DNA from 2 places in the Enterococcus sp. AZ196 genome. Region 2 is predicted to be linked to the other one. Evidence: riboswitches for the same ligand, from Rfam matches in the RefSeq annotation. Region 2 holds a riboswitch; the other holds the start of a gene.

Region 1 (8,244 bases), on a different contig from region 2:
GTTGGATCGATAGTACGATTGGAAAAATCTATCCGAAAACGGGTGAGGGCAAACAACCGATTTTGGTCCTGCTGGGCATAGTAACTTTAGGCGCCAGCGGATGGATCTATTTCAAGAAAAGATAATGAATGGAGTTAGGGCCGAATCCGCTTGTGGATTCGGCTTTTCTGCTGAAAAACAAAGCACCGACTTCTTTTTTTCAAAAGAGCCGGTGCTTTTGTGTTTTTCTTTATCTGTTACTTACTACTTGCCCTTCGCCATCTTTGTATCGTTTGCGTCAATAATTTTCTTAAAATCGGCGTTAGCAATAAATAGAACGCAACATTCCCCACCGCATGCATGACGTCCGTGGGAACGCCTGCTAGATAATAGGGCAAGAAAGCAGAGATGCCAAAAAAGGGCGCCTGAATAGCAGAAATAAACAAACCAAATAATAGACCGGTTATTCCTGCGTAGATTGCTTGTACAAGGATGCTATTCTTGAATGCAGGCAGCTTCTTCAATAGGCCTGTCAAAAAGATGATCAAAAAATAAGTGACAATTTGCGCAACAGTCCATATTCCCATACCCATATAAAAATTGGTGATTAGAATGGAGAGAACACTGACGATCAATCCTTGATAAACGCCCCAATAGATCGTAATGATCAACAATATTGCTGTAACGGGCTGAACATTTACAATAAATTGAAAAAAGGAACGGCTGACGACGCACAGTGCGATCATCATTGACAGCAGGCTCAATTCTTTGACTCCTAGTGTAAAGATAGAATAGACCTTGCTATTAGAATTGTTCAAGCTTGAACACCACACGATCCCCATCCTTCAACACAACATCTTTTGCGCCAGAATTTACTTGCTCATCGTTAATCGTGAATACCCAATACTTTTTATTTTTTTCGTCTTGGGCGTGACCGTCGATCGAGCTGATCATTCCGTCATCATCCTCAATCTCATAATTCTTCTCGAGTACATCAAATAACTTTTCCCCATCCTTAAAAGCTATTTCTTTTTTCGACAGCTCTTTGTCTCCATCTAATAGAGTAATCGTGGATGTCACTTCGGCTTTTTTACTGCTGGATACTTCTTCCTTGGTCGTTGATTTATCAGTTGAATCTGCTTCCTTTGTTGTGCAGCCGCTAAATGCCAATAGGCTCGCTAGTAGTGTAAAGACTAAAATTTTTTTCTTCATGTGAGATTCTCCTCTTTTGTTGTGGATTAATAAAAAAGACGCCCTGAAATAAAAGGCGTCTAAAAAAGCTTGAAGCAAACGACCCTGATATTGCTTGTTCTTCTCAACCAAGATTAGTGTCTGACTTTGCGTAAAGCATTTACAGTAGAAAGGGGCTGTAAAGGAATTTCACCTTTTTCCTAATCCTTGATTGAAATCTATTTAATTTTTAAAAACATGGTCACTATTACGATAGAATACCTCAGTTTCGCTTTTTTGAGTATTGGTGTAGCGCGCGATCATGAAAAGATAGTCGGATAAACGATTAATAAAGACGTACGCATGAGTATTGATCTCCTCTTGCTCCATCAATGTAACGATCCGGCGCTCGACTTTCCGGCAGACGGCTCGAGCGTAATGAAGCCAGGATGCTAAGGGATTTCCACCGGGCAAGATGAATTTCTCGATAGCCGGTGTCTTTTCAGTATACCAATCGATTTGATTTTCCAACCATTTTGCCGCATCTGCTGTGATACGCAAGGGGAAATCTTTTTCTAAATTTGCCAGATCCGTTCCTACATCAAACAATAAGTGCTGAATCTCAACGAGTTCATCCGCTAATTTCTTGAACATCTCCTGCTCTGTATCTAGCTGACTGATGATTAAACCGATTAGTGAGTTTAATTCGTCTACTTCTCCATAGGCTTCGATACGTGGAGAATTTTTCATCAGACGGGGACGGCCAATAGCGCTGGTTTTTCCTTTGTCGCCACTTCGAGTATAGACTTTCATTGCAACAAGACCTTTCTAAAAGTAATGGAAGCGTACACATCTAAAATAACAGATAACCGTAGGAAAATAAATGCTAAAAACGAATGTTTAGTATGCCAATTTGTATCCCTCAGAAAATGATTGAGCAGAAACGATAAAATAGTCGCTTTTTGAATAGTAACTATGCTTATTCGTGAAATTTTTGTTTAAAAGAAAACGTATGATTTGTTTTGTAAGCGCTTTAGAAAAAAGAAAGGACGAATGCTATGAAAAATCCGAGAATAGTTGTTGATCGGACAAAGCTGAGAGAAAATCTTGCATTTATTGCTTCCAAATTAACGGATCATGCACTTTCGATCATGGCTGTAACAAAGGTATTCAATGCACATCCGCAGGTAATCGCTTTGTATGATGAATGCCCTGATATCACTTATTTTGGTGATTCAAGGATTGAGAATTTGATGAGCTATCAGAACTCAAAAAAACAAAAAGTACTGATTCGACTGCCGATGATCAGCGAGGTTACTGAAGTAATCCAATATGCGGATATTAGTTTTAATTCTGAGCTGACGACGATCCGGCAGCTTGATCAGGAGGCCGCGAAGCAAAAGAAGACGCATCGAATTGTCTTGATGGTTGATTTGGGTGATTTGCGCGAAGGATTTTTTGAACGTGAGGAACTGTATGACTGCATTCAAGAGGTTCTGAAGATGGATAATATCCAAATTTACGGCTTGGGCGTCAATCTAACCTGCTATGGCGCGATTATTCCCAGCTCGAAAAATTTAGGTAATTTGATTGAGATCCAAAATGAAATCAAGCAGCGCTTTGACCTGTCTTTAGAGATGATCTCCGGCGGCAATTCCAGTTCTTTGTATTTGCTGGATTCACCAACAGATATTCTTCCCGAGGGAATCAATAACTTGAGAATCGGTGAAAGCTTTGTACTTGGAAGAGAGACAGCCTATGGAGCTGATTATGAGCAAATGCATCAGGATGCTTTTACCTTGGCAGCAGAGATTGTCGAGATCAAGGAAAAGCCTTCTTATCCGGTTGGCGAGATTGGTGTGGATGCTTTTGGTAAAAAGCCGCATTACGTTGATAAGGGCAACATGAAGCGATGTATCGTAGCGATCGGACAGCAGGATGTCGCACTGGATGATATTGCTCCGAAAGACAAAGCTATCGAGCTATTAGGCGCAAGCTCCGATCATTTGCTTTTAGATATCACTCATACGAAACAGGAGTATCAGGTTGGCGATGAAATTGAATTTTCGATGTCCTATGGTTCAGTCTTAAGCACGTTCACTAGTAAATACGTCAAAAAAGAGTTTATTCGATAATAGGAGGGAAAACGATGTCAAGCAAGGAACAGCAGGAGAATCCAGCAACGGATTCAGGATCGTTAAAACGTGGGATGAAGATCCACCACGTGGCAATGCTGAGTGTCGGAGGAACAATTGGAACAGGGCTATTCTTAGGAACAGGTTATGTTGTTCAGCAATCTGGTCCAGGCGGAACCTTTATCGCCTATGGATTTGGGGCACTAATCATGGTCTTAATGATGTTGAGCATGGGCGAGATGCTCGTACAAATTCCGGTGGCAGGAAATGTTCAGGCGTATGCATCACAGTTTTTAGGCTATGGAGCAGGTTTTACAGTTGGCTGGGTGAAGTGGCTGCAATTAGCAGTGACGGTTCCCACTCAAATCGTGGCCTCTGCCATTATTATGGGAAATATTATTCCGCAGGTACCATCGCTGGTCTGGATCGTCGGGTTTGGTCTATTGCTATTTTTCTTAAATTCTCGTTCAAATGAAGAATACGGCTCCTCGTCCTTCTTCTTCAGCAGTATCAAAGTAATCTTGATTGTCGTATTTGTATTAGTTGGTTTGGGAATGATTTTAGGTGTTGGCGGCAAGGGTGTTGGTTTAGCTAATTACACCAATGATGGCGGGCTGTTTCCAACAGGCTTTAAGCCAATAATGATGTCGATGATGACAGCCGTTTTTGCATACAGCGGGGCTGATATGTTTGCGACAGCAGCCGGCGAGAGTGAAAATCCTGAGAAGAACCTGCCGCGGGCCATCAAAATCAGCTCCTTGAGTATCATTATCAGCTATGCCTTGACCTTGTTTGTCTTGATCGCTGTTTTGCCATGGCGCGAAGCAGATTTGATGGGCAGTCCGTTTGCGTATGTGTTTGGCAAATTAGGGATTTCATCAGCAGAAATGATCATAAACCTAGTTGTCGTGACATCAGCCTTATCTTCAGCCAATGCTCACGTATTTGCGGCGGTTCGAACATTATGGTCCATGGGGCATTATGAACAGGCACCAGGCTTTGTTAAGACAGTAAATAAACGAAAAGTACCAATGAATGCGCTGATCGTAACGATGATATTCACGGTATTTGCAGTCGCATCAAGCTTTATCTCACCAGACGTTGTCTATCTGTTTCTAACTTCGTTTATTGGGGCAGCAGAATTGGTCGTTTATTCGATTACCGGCTTATGTGCGTTGAAGCATCGAAAAGCCTTTTTAGCAGCCGGCAATACTATTTCAGATTTGAAATTCCGCATTCCGCTGTTTCCGGTGGTGCCCATATTATTAGTCATTCTGTGTATCTTAGTCGCTACTGGGATGATATTAGATCCGACGCAGCGTGGCGCATTAACTATGGGAGCACCTGTATTTATTGCATTATTTGTCGGAAGTACCTTATGGGCAAATACGAAGAAAAAAGAGAAGGCACCGAATAAATCGGTTGAATAAATCATTTAACGATTACTATGTAGAAAATAATTAGGAGGAACGAACTTGAAAAACGTAAAAGTCATTATTTGGGGAATGGGAGCCATGGGAAGCGGCATGGCAAAAATGCTGATGAAAAAAACAGGTGTCGATGTCGTAGGCGCTATTGATATCGGTCAGAAAGTTGGAAAACCAATCTTTGATGTACTGGGAGAAGAATTTCCCAACAATGAAAATATAAAAATCAGCACAGCAGAGGAAGTCATCAAGGAAAAGGCAGCGGATATCGTTCTGATTTGTACGGATTCCTTCACAGCAAAGGCCTTCGATAAAATCAAGAAAGTGGTCGAAAACAAGATTAATGTGATCACTAGTGCGGAGGAAATGGCGTTTCCAAAAGCTCAAAATCCAGAACTAGCAGAAAAATTAGACCAGCTAGCGAAGGAAAATGGCGTATCGATCCTCGGTACAGGAATTAATCCAGGATTAATTATGGATGTTCTGGTGCTGGTGATGACAGGTGCCTGCGAAGACATTCATCACATCACCTCTCGTCGAGTGAACTCTCTGTCACCTTTCGGCAAGGCCGTAATGGAGGAACAGGGAATCGGTATTTCAGTAGCAGAATTTGAACAGGGCAAAGCGGACGGCAGCCTAGCAGGACACGTTGGTTTCCCAGAATCGATTTCAATGATTGCAGAGGCTTTAGGAGTAAAACTGGATGCCATCAACCAATCGATGGATGCGATCGTTACCGATGTTGACCGTAAAGCTCCGTATGGCGAAGCTAAGGCGGGCTCGGTTGCAGGTGTTTCAATGAAGGCGAGCGGCATCAAAGATGGAAAAGAATTGATTGAGATGGATCATCCGCAACAAATCGAGCCAGAGCAGGTAGGAGTCAAAACCGGTGACTATGTGATCATTGACGGCAACCCGCAGGTAAATCTAGTGAATTCACCTGAAATCGAAGGCGGTGTGGGAACGATCGCGATGTGTGTCAATATGATCCCGCAAACGATCAATGCTCGTCCAGGCTTAGTCAGCATGATCGATCTGCCGATTCCACATGCCATTTTAGGCGACTTTAGAGATCAGATCCATGAAGAGGCAAAAATCGTTTAGAGACAAGGAAGGATTATGAGATATGGCGAAAAAAGGAAGCTGGGTACAGGTGCATTCGGTCGTTTTAACAACAAATGAACGTGCTCCGCAGGTACCAGAAAGTACGAAGAATGTCCCGCTGGAAATGTGGGTTAAGGGTTTTTTAACAGCAGATGCCGAGATCGGTGAAGAGGCTGAGATCAGGACCATTACGGGTCGTTTGGAGGCGGGAAAGCTGGTTCAGGTCGAACCAGCTTTCACCCATAGCTTTGGCAAATTTGTGCCAGAAATCTTGGAAATCGATCAAATGCTGCAGCAGGAATTATTCGGAGGTGAAGCGTAGTGAGAGACGATAGTTATCAAGCAGTTATGGCACGACGCGGAGAACTGATGGAGGCTTCCTTAAAAATCAACTACGAAGATTTTGAGCTGCTGGGTATTGCTTTTGATTACGAGAAAATGATGTCAGAAGCCGCGTACTCAATGGAAGAGATGATTGAGATTCAACGATCATTAGGAGTAGGTAATACTCCAGTCGTTGAACTAAAGAACTTGACCAAACTTGCACGAAAATATGCTCCGCAGGGAAAAGGTGCTCGTATCTTTGTGAAGGATGAGGCAGCGAATGCTTCAGGAAGCTTTAAAGATCGACGTGCAGCCATCTCTGTTTATCACGCCAAAAAATTAGGCTACAAAGGGGTAGTTACAGCGACTAGCGGGAACTATGGCGCAGCAGTCGCTTGTCATGCGGCAAAATTAGGATTGAAATGTATCGTCGTTCAAGAATGCTTTGATTCCAAAGGTGTTGGTCAGCCGGAAATTGTTGAAAAGGCTCGGAAGTGTGAGGCCTTAGGAGCAGAAGTTGTTCAGTTAACGGTAGGCCCAGAGCTGTTTTATCAATTTCTAAAATTGATCGAGAAGACTCAGTATTTTAATGCCTCCTTGTATACACCATTCGGTATTGCCGGTGTGGAAACCTTAGGCTATGAGATTGTTCAGCAATTCAAGCAGATGGGGCAGCAGCCGGATGTCGTTGTCGCAACCAATGCTGGCGGCGGGAATCTGACAGGAACTGCGCGAGGCATGCGTAAAGCCGGAAATACTACAACGAAAATCGTTGGCGCTAGTGTGGATCTGCAGGGATTGCACATGGCCTCAGACTTAGATTTCAATCGCAAATCATTTACCACTGGTCATACTGGATTTGGTGTACCATTTACTACTTCTCCCGACCGTTCGGATGTTCCAAGATCGGCGGCACGACCATTGCGGTACATGGATCGCTACGTAAAAATTCGTCAAGGAGAAGTGTTCTTCATAACCGAGGCTTTAGCAAACTTAGAAGGACTGGAAAAAGGTCCGGCAGGGAATACTTCTTTGGCTGTTGCTTTTGTATTGGCTCAGGAAATGCCGGAGGATCAGATCATTTTGGTTCAAGAGACCGAATATACCGGCGCTGGAAAAAGTGTTCAGCCGCAATTGTCTTTTGCTAGAGACAATGGGATCGATATCTATTTTGGTGATCCAGAAGAGGAAATTCCTGGTAAATCCATTGTCTTGCCTTCTTCGCCAGATAAGATTTCGGTGAATGATATCGACCTGTCCTATTTGAGACAGTCGCTTGTAAAAAATGCCTTAAAAGCATCTACAGAACCGCTATCAGAGATCGAACTGAATTATTTAGCCGAAGAGATCAACGGCTCGGTCGAACAGGTACAACAAATCATTGAAAATTTGAACTAAGAGGTGACGGAAGTGGAAAATAAAGTAGAAAATGTGAAGTTTGAAGAGGCTAGAAAGCACTTGGCATCTTTGAGTGATGATGAATTGAAGGCCCGTTTTTGGCAATTAGCCGAGGAAGTGGTTGAACCGATGCTGGAGATGGGGAAAAAATATACCTCTCCTTCCATTGAGCGCTCTGTTTTGCTGCGTATGGGTTTTTCCTCAATTGAGGCGACAGAAATCGTGAAGCGTGTGTTGTCCCATGAACTAATGGGCAAAGGCGCTGGACACATTGTCTATCGCATTGCCAAAGAGAATGGACTGAGCGTCCGGGACGCTGGTTTAAAACTAGCAGACGGCGAACTTTGGGATCAAGTAGATCGTATCTTCAAGGAGGCAAACTAATATGTCAAAAGAAATCAAGCTAGATGAAAATAAAAAATTAGACATTCACGAAATCTTGGATGATTTAGCCAATTATCATCCGAGACGCCGCGGGTGGACGTGGCGGACGCCTGTGCCAAGATATAAGATGCACAGCTTTGAATATCAAGATATGGCAGAATCGTTGAAGAAATATGTTCCGCTACCATCAGCGAAGTATTTCGACAATATCGATCCTCAAGGAACCTCCTCGATTACTACGGAAATTGCTTCTGGCCGTTTTGAGGACGATGTTCGCAGAATGCGAATGGCTGCTTGGCATGGAGCCGATCATTTAATGGTTA
Region 2 (8,244 bases):
AGCTGGTGTGGAAAACTGTTCAAAATATTTTCAGCATTATGAAGATCCATTTTTTTTAGCATCGCTTTTGCTCTTTCTCTTGCTTGGGAGGTATTCATCGGTTCATGCTGAATAATATATTCTTCATATTGTTTGCCAATTTTCCGAACCGGATTCAATGAACCATTGCTATCTTGAAAAATCATTGAAAGCTTCGTTCCGCGTATATTTTGCCATTCAGATAAGCTTTGGTCTAAAAGAGCGCGTTCCTCAAACATAATCTCTCCTTTTATTTGAACACTTTTTGACAAGGCTCCCAAAACGGCTTTCAAAATACTCGATTTCCCGCTTCCGCTTTCTCCAACGATACAAACAATCTCCCCTTTGGCAACTTCTAAATTAAAATTTTCTACGCTTGTTTGCGAGTTTCCTTCATAACAGATCGATAAATTCTCAATTTTCAGCATCGCTTCTCACTCTCTATTGAAATGCAATCTCCTTCGTCAGCCAGTAATAGTCCATCGGATACAATTCTGCTCCTTTTACCTTATTTGAATAGAATAAATACGTGATTTCATACCCAAAGAAGATGGTTGCGGCATCATCCATTATTAATTGTTGTATTTCGATAACTAAGTTGCGGCGCTTATTTTCGTCAAATGTGACGGCCAACTCATCAATCAATGCATCCACTTTTTCATTTTTGTAGTTTGCTTGATTAGATGGAGACTTACTGTGCCAATTCTCTCTAAGATAATTTTCTGGGTCTCCTGTATTTGCAACCAATACATTCCAAATCAATAGATCAAAGCTGGCAGAATCCCGCATATCTAACAAAGTCTCATAGCTAACCGTATTCAAGGTTACTTTGATACCAATATTTTTCAAATCTGCTTGAGCTGCTTGAGCGTATACATTCAATTCTTCACGGCTCGTATAAATAACAAATTCTAAATCTAATGGTTTACCATCAGGCATTTCCACATACCCATCACCATCCTTATCCTGATAGCCAGCTTCAGCTAAGAGTTTTTTTGCCGCTTCAGGATCATAGGCATTTTCATCTTTTAATTCATCAAAACCGAAATCTAACGTTGCAGGAATCGGAGCTTTTCCTGGAGTTGCTCCGCCTCTTAACAGCTTTTTCGCATAGGCTTCACGATTTAAGCCGCGAATCAATGCTTGACGCAGTTTCAGATCCTTTAATGGTCCTTTTTGATTCATAAAGGAATATGTCGACCGTAAAGAGTCTAACTCCAGCATTTTTATCGTTTTATTGTTTTTGAACTCTTCCATATTTTCTGTTTTCAGGTTATAGGCTACTTGAATTTCACCATTTTGCAAAGCCATTGACCGAGTGGCTTGATCATCAATACATTTCATCGTGACCTCAGCCAATGGAACTTCCCCGTCCCAATAATAGTCGTTTTTTACTAGCTTACATTCTTCTGTGGGATCAAAGCGTTCAACGGCGTACGGGCCTGTACAAATAGGACCATCTTTCGCAAAGGAATCTGTATTTACTGTTGTATCAACGATTAAAAATAATGGATCCGCTAAGCTTCCCGGAACTACTGCGGAGGGCTTTTTCGTTTTGATAAGAATATTCTCTTCATCCACGTGAATCGAATCTAGTTCAAAAAATGTCGAAGATCGATCATTTAACTCAAAGGAACGCTCCAAAGATTTTTTGACAAGCTCTGGTGTCAAATCAGTCCCATTGGAGAACTTTACTCCTTTTCGAATGTTGAAGTTCCAGGTCAATTGATCTTCGCTTACAGACCACTTCTCTGCTAGACTTGGCTCAAGCTTCCCTTCCTTATTAAATCGGACTAGATTCTCTCCAACCCCATATCGAGAAATTACCCAGCCAAAATATTGCTCTGTAGGTTCTAACGTATCCGCAAAACTAGTAACACCAAATGTCATTGCGGTTCCTTTCTTACTTTCCGCCTCTTTTTCCTTTCCACAGCCTGCCAATCCGCTGATTAATAGAATCATCAGCATCAGCTTAATTCCGTGATTCAACCATTTCTTCATCTATTTCATCTCCTCTTGTCTGCAAAAAAGCGGCCTCAAATTCTTGTCCTCTCTAATGAGGGGGTTCCATCAAATCACTGATACTATCTCCTAAAAGGTTAAAAGTAATCACTACAATCGCTATCGCTAATCCTGGATAGATCATCAACCAAGGAGCGGTTGCTAGATAAGTCCTTCCTTCATTCAGCATTAGTCCCCATTCTGGTGTGGGAGCTTGTGCCCCAAATCCCAGAAATGACAACGAGGCAATCTCCAGCATTAAAGTTCCTATATCTGTCATTGCAGTTATCAGCATCGTCGAGAAAATATTAGGAAATACATAGTGAGTCATCAAACGACGGTTCCTGACTCCTGTCACCAAAGCAGCGGTCATATAGACATTTTTTTTGAGTCGTAAAACTAAGCTTCTAGAAAGTCTTGCATATTTCGTCCAACTGACAGCAGTAATAGCAATCACGGCATTGGTTAAATTTGGACCTAACACTCCCGCAATAGCAATGGCCAAGACGAGTCCGGGAAAGGAAATCATCATATCTGCTAATCGCATAATGATAGGATCGATCCAGCCACCAAAAAAACCGGCAATCATGCCTAATAATGTTCCTACCACAAAAATGATTCCTACCATAATCATTGTGGAGCCTAGCGACGCTCGCGTCCCGAAAATCACCCTTGACAATAGATCCCTTCCCAGCTTATCTGTCCCCAATTTATTGATTTCATTTGGTGCTATCAAAGATTTATCCATATCCGCATCTAGTGGATCAAAAGGAGCAAATTTTTCAGCGAATAACGCCACTAAAATTATCATTGATAGTAAAATCAATGATATAGCCAACTGCTTATTCCTTTTAAGAAGGTTCCAAAAACTTTTCATATCTTATTTCTCCTTTAAGCGTGGATCTATCATTGGATACAACATATCTATAAGAAGGTTGATCAACATATAGAATAAAGAGATCATTAAAACGTACCCTTGGATCAATGGAAAATCTCGACAAGCGATTGCTTGTACCGCCATATTTCCTAATCCGGGCCAGTTGTAAATAATTTCCACCACCGCTGTTCCTCCCAACAAACTGCCAAAGGACAAACCCAGTATCGTGATTAACGGCAGCAATACATTAGGTAAAACATGACGAAAGAGAATTTTTTTCTCGGAAACCCCACGCATTCTTGCTCCTATCACATATTCCTTATTCAATTCCTCCAATACACTGACTCGAACCTGACGAGTATACTTAGCAGACATAGCTAAAGCCAAGGTCACTGCCGGTAAGATTATTGACCGGGCATCCGCACTCCCTCCAGATACCGTCACCCAACCAAGGTTGACTCCGAAGATTCTTAACAAAATAAGGCCAATCCAAAAGCTTGGCACTGAGATGCCGATAAACGAAAAAAGGCGAATCAAATAGTCCAACCATTTATTGTGATAAATTGCTGATAAAAAGCCAAAAGGTATAGAAACAACGACCATGATAAATAGCGACACTATCGCCAAGGCAATCGTGGGGATTAAACAAGCAATCAGCTTTTGAAAAACCGGCACTTTGAATGAATAGCTCATTCCCATATCCCCAGTAATTACTCCCTTTAACCAGCTGCCGTACTGCACGAATAATGGCTGATCCAATCCAAGATCTTTTCTTGCTTGAGCTAGTAGTTCTGGAGTAGGAATATTTCCACATTCTGTCAACATGATTTCAGCAGGATCACCTGGTGAAAAATGAACCAAAGAAAATGTCAAAAAGCTGATTCCAAATAAAACGATCAATAATTGGATGATCCGATGCTCAATCCTTTGAATCCTCATTGTCTTCTCCTTCTATCTATCTGAGAAATGCCAAATAGCCCTAATTCCAATGAATTAGGGCTTTATACAACAAAAAAGGCACAATTTTCCTCTGCTCATCTGAAGTATAAAAGAATTTCCCAATCCATTCTCTTACTCGCTCTCAACAAAGGTATCCTGACTTCGCTTCATCCTACTCTCAAGCCTTCCCTTAAAGTGGCTTTCTTTGATTTCGTCTGCGTATACAGTAGAAAGGGGCTGTTGAGGATTTTCACCTCATTCCCTTTGTTGAATGCGTTTTCTAAAATTATAGAGTACTGAAAACCAGAATCATATGGTTTCTAAAATGAAGAACCAAAATTTCATATTTATTAATAATAAAAAGCAATATATTGATATTTTTATCACAAAACCCTTACTAGTTGAGTAAAAAAAAGAATTGAGCCCTTTCCTATGCTGCGATCTCTCACACCTCGTTTATCGACTCAATTCATGTTATTATTCAGTTCGTTAATAATCACTCCAGCAAACTGGTCCTCGTTCTACAGAAAAAGCATCATCTAGGCTTTTTATTCTATTCGGATCAGAGCACTCTAGTCGTCCCGCAGCGTAAATTTTTCCAAATGTCGTCGCTCCAACAAAAATTGAACTGAAATCTGACAGCGTTAGCGCAACACTTAAATCAAAAGGTTCCTTCGTTCGTTTTATTTCTATATCGCCTTCTTTTATCACGATGTTATACACCTGTTCACTAGAACCTTCTTGTAGTGTCAATGTGAAGCAAACACTCTGGTTGTTATACCTTCTGTGCGTTACATGCTTCAGCATAAGAGGCAGGTCAATTATTTTATACATGTTCCCGATATATTGCGTATTTGTTTCAAAATAGCCATACTCCGTAGCATTTTCTGAGCAGCTTAAGGGATTAGAGAACAAATAGTGAAAATCTTCTTCATAGGTTTTTATCTCAATCGTTTGTGCTTGATCGCTTTGGTTTGCAAAGAAGCCGATTAATTTAGACAGTACTTCCCGGTTTGTATAAACCAATTCCCTCACTAAAATTTGAATTTTAGTATAATTGTCGGCATCGGTACTCTTGAACTTGAAAATGGCGTACCCATCCGTCTCACCTTGTTGATCAACACTTTTAATAAACAGATTTTCTGGATCCGCAAAATTATTCTCCCATTCATAAGCCATCTTTTCCGCCATTCCATGTGTTTGATGCAGCATTTCTGAATGCGCTTTTTTTAATTTAGATATCTCTTTCTTTGTGGCAAAATCACATGTATTTTCACCTGCATATTTAGGCAAGACACTGGTCGGTACAATATATCTATTCATTTTAGTACCATAGCCATAGCCTTTGTTGTAATAAAAAGGAGGCGAAAAAGGGAGTAAAGTAACTAAAGGAATTTTTTGATCCAAGAAATACTCTTCACAAAAATCGATCATTTCGCGGGCAATCCCCTGTCTTTTATACATTAAATGAACAGCTAACGATCCTAAGCCGCCTACTTGAATAGTCTTATTCAGAAAATTCATTTTAAAGGTCAGCAGCCGCATTTGAGCAATTAATTTCTTTCCCTCAAACATCCCCCAAAATTGAATATCTGGATCGTGCTTTCTCATAAAAAGCATTTCACGAATAAAGTCTTTCTTCCCTTCATCAGAAAAGTCCTTATAACTAGGGTAAGAATGAAAAGCTATCTCACAATATTGATCCATTTCAACGATTTTTATCTCTCTAATTTCTCTCATTTTTTATCACTCCTCCATTTCCCACCGAAAAAGTAAGGGCTTACATTTTCTGTTTAATTAAACTATACAAAAAGATTGTATCAATTAGCAACCAAATTGGCATACAAACTATTCCTTTTCCTGCTAATAAAAGAATAGGAATCTTCTCACTTATCTATGATAAGCGAGAAGCTTCCTGTTTGTAGTCCTATACAGTTCATTTCTAATTTATTGTTGTCAGAAAGAAAAACGTCAAAAAAACAATCATACTTGAGAGAAACAAAGCATTCACTAATTTTTTATTTTTCATTTATCAAAGGCTCCTATCTATCAAAAGTAGCATTGTGAACAGTTTTCTTCCAGTTATTTTGCGGTTTAAACCAGGTGAAAAAGCCGATCACTTGGGCAATCATATAGGTCAAAGAGTTCCAGACAAAACCAATTGTTAAGCGCACATAAAATAATAGCTTAGCAATAACCCCTTCCTTTTTATCGAAATACGGGGCTGCTTCTTGTGAAAAATAGACTATTGGAATAACAAAAAAGTTCAGACATTCGATGGATAACCAAAACATAAGTAACGAAAAGGTATGCGGAAGATAGTTAGCTAGTCGATGATCTATCAGCATTAGCAATAGAATACACAAATAAGCAATTGGTCTGACCATTGAATAGGAATAGAATAATGTTTCCACTTTACTAAGGAATTCCTGCAGTGATTTTGCTTTAAACAATGTCGTAATTTGTTTCATTGTAGTAGTAATAGCAACAAACCAATGTCCTTGCGCCCAGCGCGTGCGCTGATTATGACTGGCAATAAAAGAGTTCGGTTTTTCATCATGCACGACTGCGAAATGGTTCCAGCCACTCTTCTTTCCTGCCATCGAAAGCTCGACCTGAAGCTCAAAGTCTTCAGTGTAGCTTCTAGGATTCCAGCCTCGCTCTGCTAGATAGACTGTATCCAGCACGAAGCCAGTTCCTCCAATCGCCGCATTCCAACCTAGACGGTAATTCGCATATTGAACTGCTCGATTCGTAATAAAATAGACCGCTGCATAGCCTGTAGCTGTTATGGATGTGGAGACATTCTTCATCCCTAAATATCCTTGGACAGCGGTAAATTCTGGATGTGCAATCAGCTGAGCATTCATTTCTCTCAAATAATTCGATTCCACAATATTGTCGGCATCGATAAAGGCAACATAATCGTAGCTTTTCCAATGATCAGTAGCAATATATTTGGCAATCGCATGGGGTTTCCCTCTGGGTTCATCCGGCAGCGAAGTATTTTCAAAGGCAACAACGTTTTCTTGATTAAAGCTTTGGATGATGTCTAGCGTATTATCCGTGCAATTATCGGCAATAACAACAATATCATATAAATCCTTACGATAATTTTGGTTCAATAAGCTTTCGATCGTGGCTTCAATAACCTCTTCTTCATTATGAGCAGGAACAACAAAAACGAATTTTTTCTTATCTGCAACAAGCTTGTACTCTCTTTTGGGTTTAATTAACCCAAAAAGAGAGAGACAAGTAAAGTAAATTAAATTGGCAAAAACAATCACTACTAAAACGAAACAGATCCATTTCGCAATGATAAACAGCATGGGTGGTAATGTAAACATTCTTTTTCCTTCTTTCGTGCCCTGTGAGACTAGCCAAATGTGCCGCTAAAAAGTTCCTGTCCATTGTCTTCATTTACCACCAAAGTATAGGTGAACGCTGCTTGATCCGAAAATTCTTCTGGAATAATCGCTTGGAAGGATTCTTCATCTGAAATCTCTGTCGGCAGCCCCCATGAACTTGGTGCAGATGTCAAACTTGCTTTTTCATACACGACTTCGCCATCTTTGTTAGTAACGACTAAATTTTTACTTGAACCAGAACGAGCTGTTTCGCTATCAAGATAGCCTTCAAAAACTAGCTGATTTTCTTTATTCCAGTATTTGTTCACTAGCTTGATCGAGTCAGTTGAATTTTTAGTAATAGAAATTCCAGGTCGATTGCCGATAACCTTTGGTTGAACAGTGTTGCTCTTAACAACTACTTTTTCTAAATCAGCATAATTGTCATGGATTGGTCCCATACGTGAGATCATTTGAGTCAAATCTAGCTCTGTTTCCTCAACAACTTCGCCATCAATGGCAACAGTCATTTGAATCGTGTATGTTCCTTCATCTAGTGCTCCTAATACATCATTGCTGGCAATGATTTGATAGCCATTGAAACGTCCTTCTTGATACCAGTCTGTATTTGCCACGTCTAGTTTGGCTGCAACTTGTTTTGTTTCTGCATCAATTAGATTAGCTGTCTTGGTAACACGTGCGGCATCTGATAGGTCCCATCCTTCATTCTCGATCTTTCCTTCATACACTAAGCCAAAGTTTTCCCAGTAGCCAATCTCAAATTTTGATGTAGTTGGATAAGATTTTTTGGCAACAGTCATTTTAGTTTCTTCACTAGCTTTGTCTTCTTTATCTGGTTGGTGACCGATTACTTGAACAGAAACTTCATCATTTTCTATTAAATCAATAGATTTAGGAAGCGTTACTTTGTAATCTGTATCAGAAATAACCGCTTTAGAAGCTGTTTCCTCACCGTTAATGCGGACAACTAGATCGTAATTCCGGTCAAAATTGCTATCTTCTTGAGGGATATGGCCTGAAATCGTTGCATCATGTTCGAAT

What was found. A riboswitch is a leader RNA that binds a small molecule or an ion and turns the genes downstream of it on or off. The one in region 2 is predicted to bind cobalamin.
Region 1: another riboswitch for cobalamin. It lies ahead of IGI67_RS08980 (DUF4430 domain-containing protein); the one in region 2 lies ahead of nikB (nickel ABC transporter permease).

The regions. Positions count from the first base shown of each region.
Region 1 is NZ_JBIPAM010000001.1:1,830,326-1,838,569, reverse strand. Features, by position in the region: gene IGI67_RS08990 (5'-nucleotidase C-terminal domain-containing protein) at 1-125, shown strand, start outside; gene IGI67_RS08985 (ECF transporter S component) at 237-821, opposite strand; gene IGI67_RS08980 (DUF4430 domain-containing protein) at 784-1,191, opposite strand; cobalamin riboswitch at 1,286-1,425, opposite strand; gene IGI67_RS08975 (cob(I)yrinic acid a,c-diamide adenosyltransferase) at 1,393-1,962, opposite strand; gene orr (ornithine racemase Orr) at 2,208-3,284, shown strand; gene IGI67_RS08965 (amino acid permease) at 3,299-4,714, shown strand; gene ord (2,4-diaminopentanoate dehydrogenase) at 4,760-5,815, shown strand; gene ortA (2-amino-4-oxopentanoate thiolase subunit OrtA) at 5,838-6,137, shown strand; gene ortB (2-amino-4-oxopentanoate thiolase subunit OrtB) at 6,137-7,537, shown strand; gene IGI67_RS08945 (D-ornithine 4,5-aminomutase subunit OraS) at 7,550-7,921, shown strand; gene oraE (D-ornithine 4,5-aminomutase subunit OraE) at 7,923-8,244, shown strand, end outside.
Region 2 is NZ_JBIPAM010000002.1:1,512,778-1,521,021, forward strand. Features, by position in the region: gene IGI67_RS24965 (ABC transporter ATP-binding protein) at 1-446, opposite strand, end outside; gene IGI67_RS24970 (ABC transporter substrate-binding protein) at 460-2,019, opposite strand; gene nikC (nickel transporter permease) at 2,072-2,896, opposite strand; gene nikB (nickel ABC transporter permease) at 2,900-3,835, opposite strand; cobalamin riboswitch at 3,965-4,142, opposite strand; gene IGI67_RS24985 (GNAT family N-acetyltransferase) at 4,325-5,575, opposite strand; gene IGI67_RS24990 (glycosyltransferase family 2 protein) at 5,878-7,182, opposite strand; gene IGI67_RS24995 (hypothetical protein) at 7,212-8,244, opposite strand, start outside.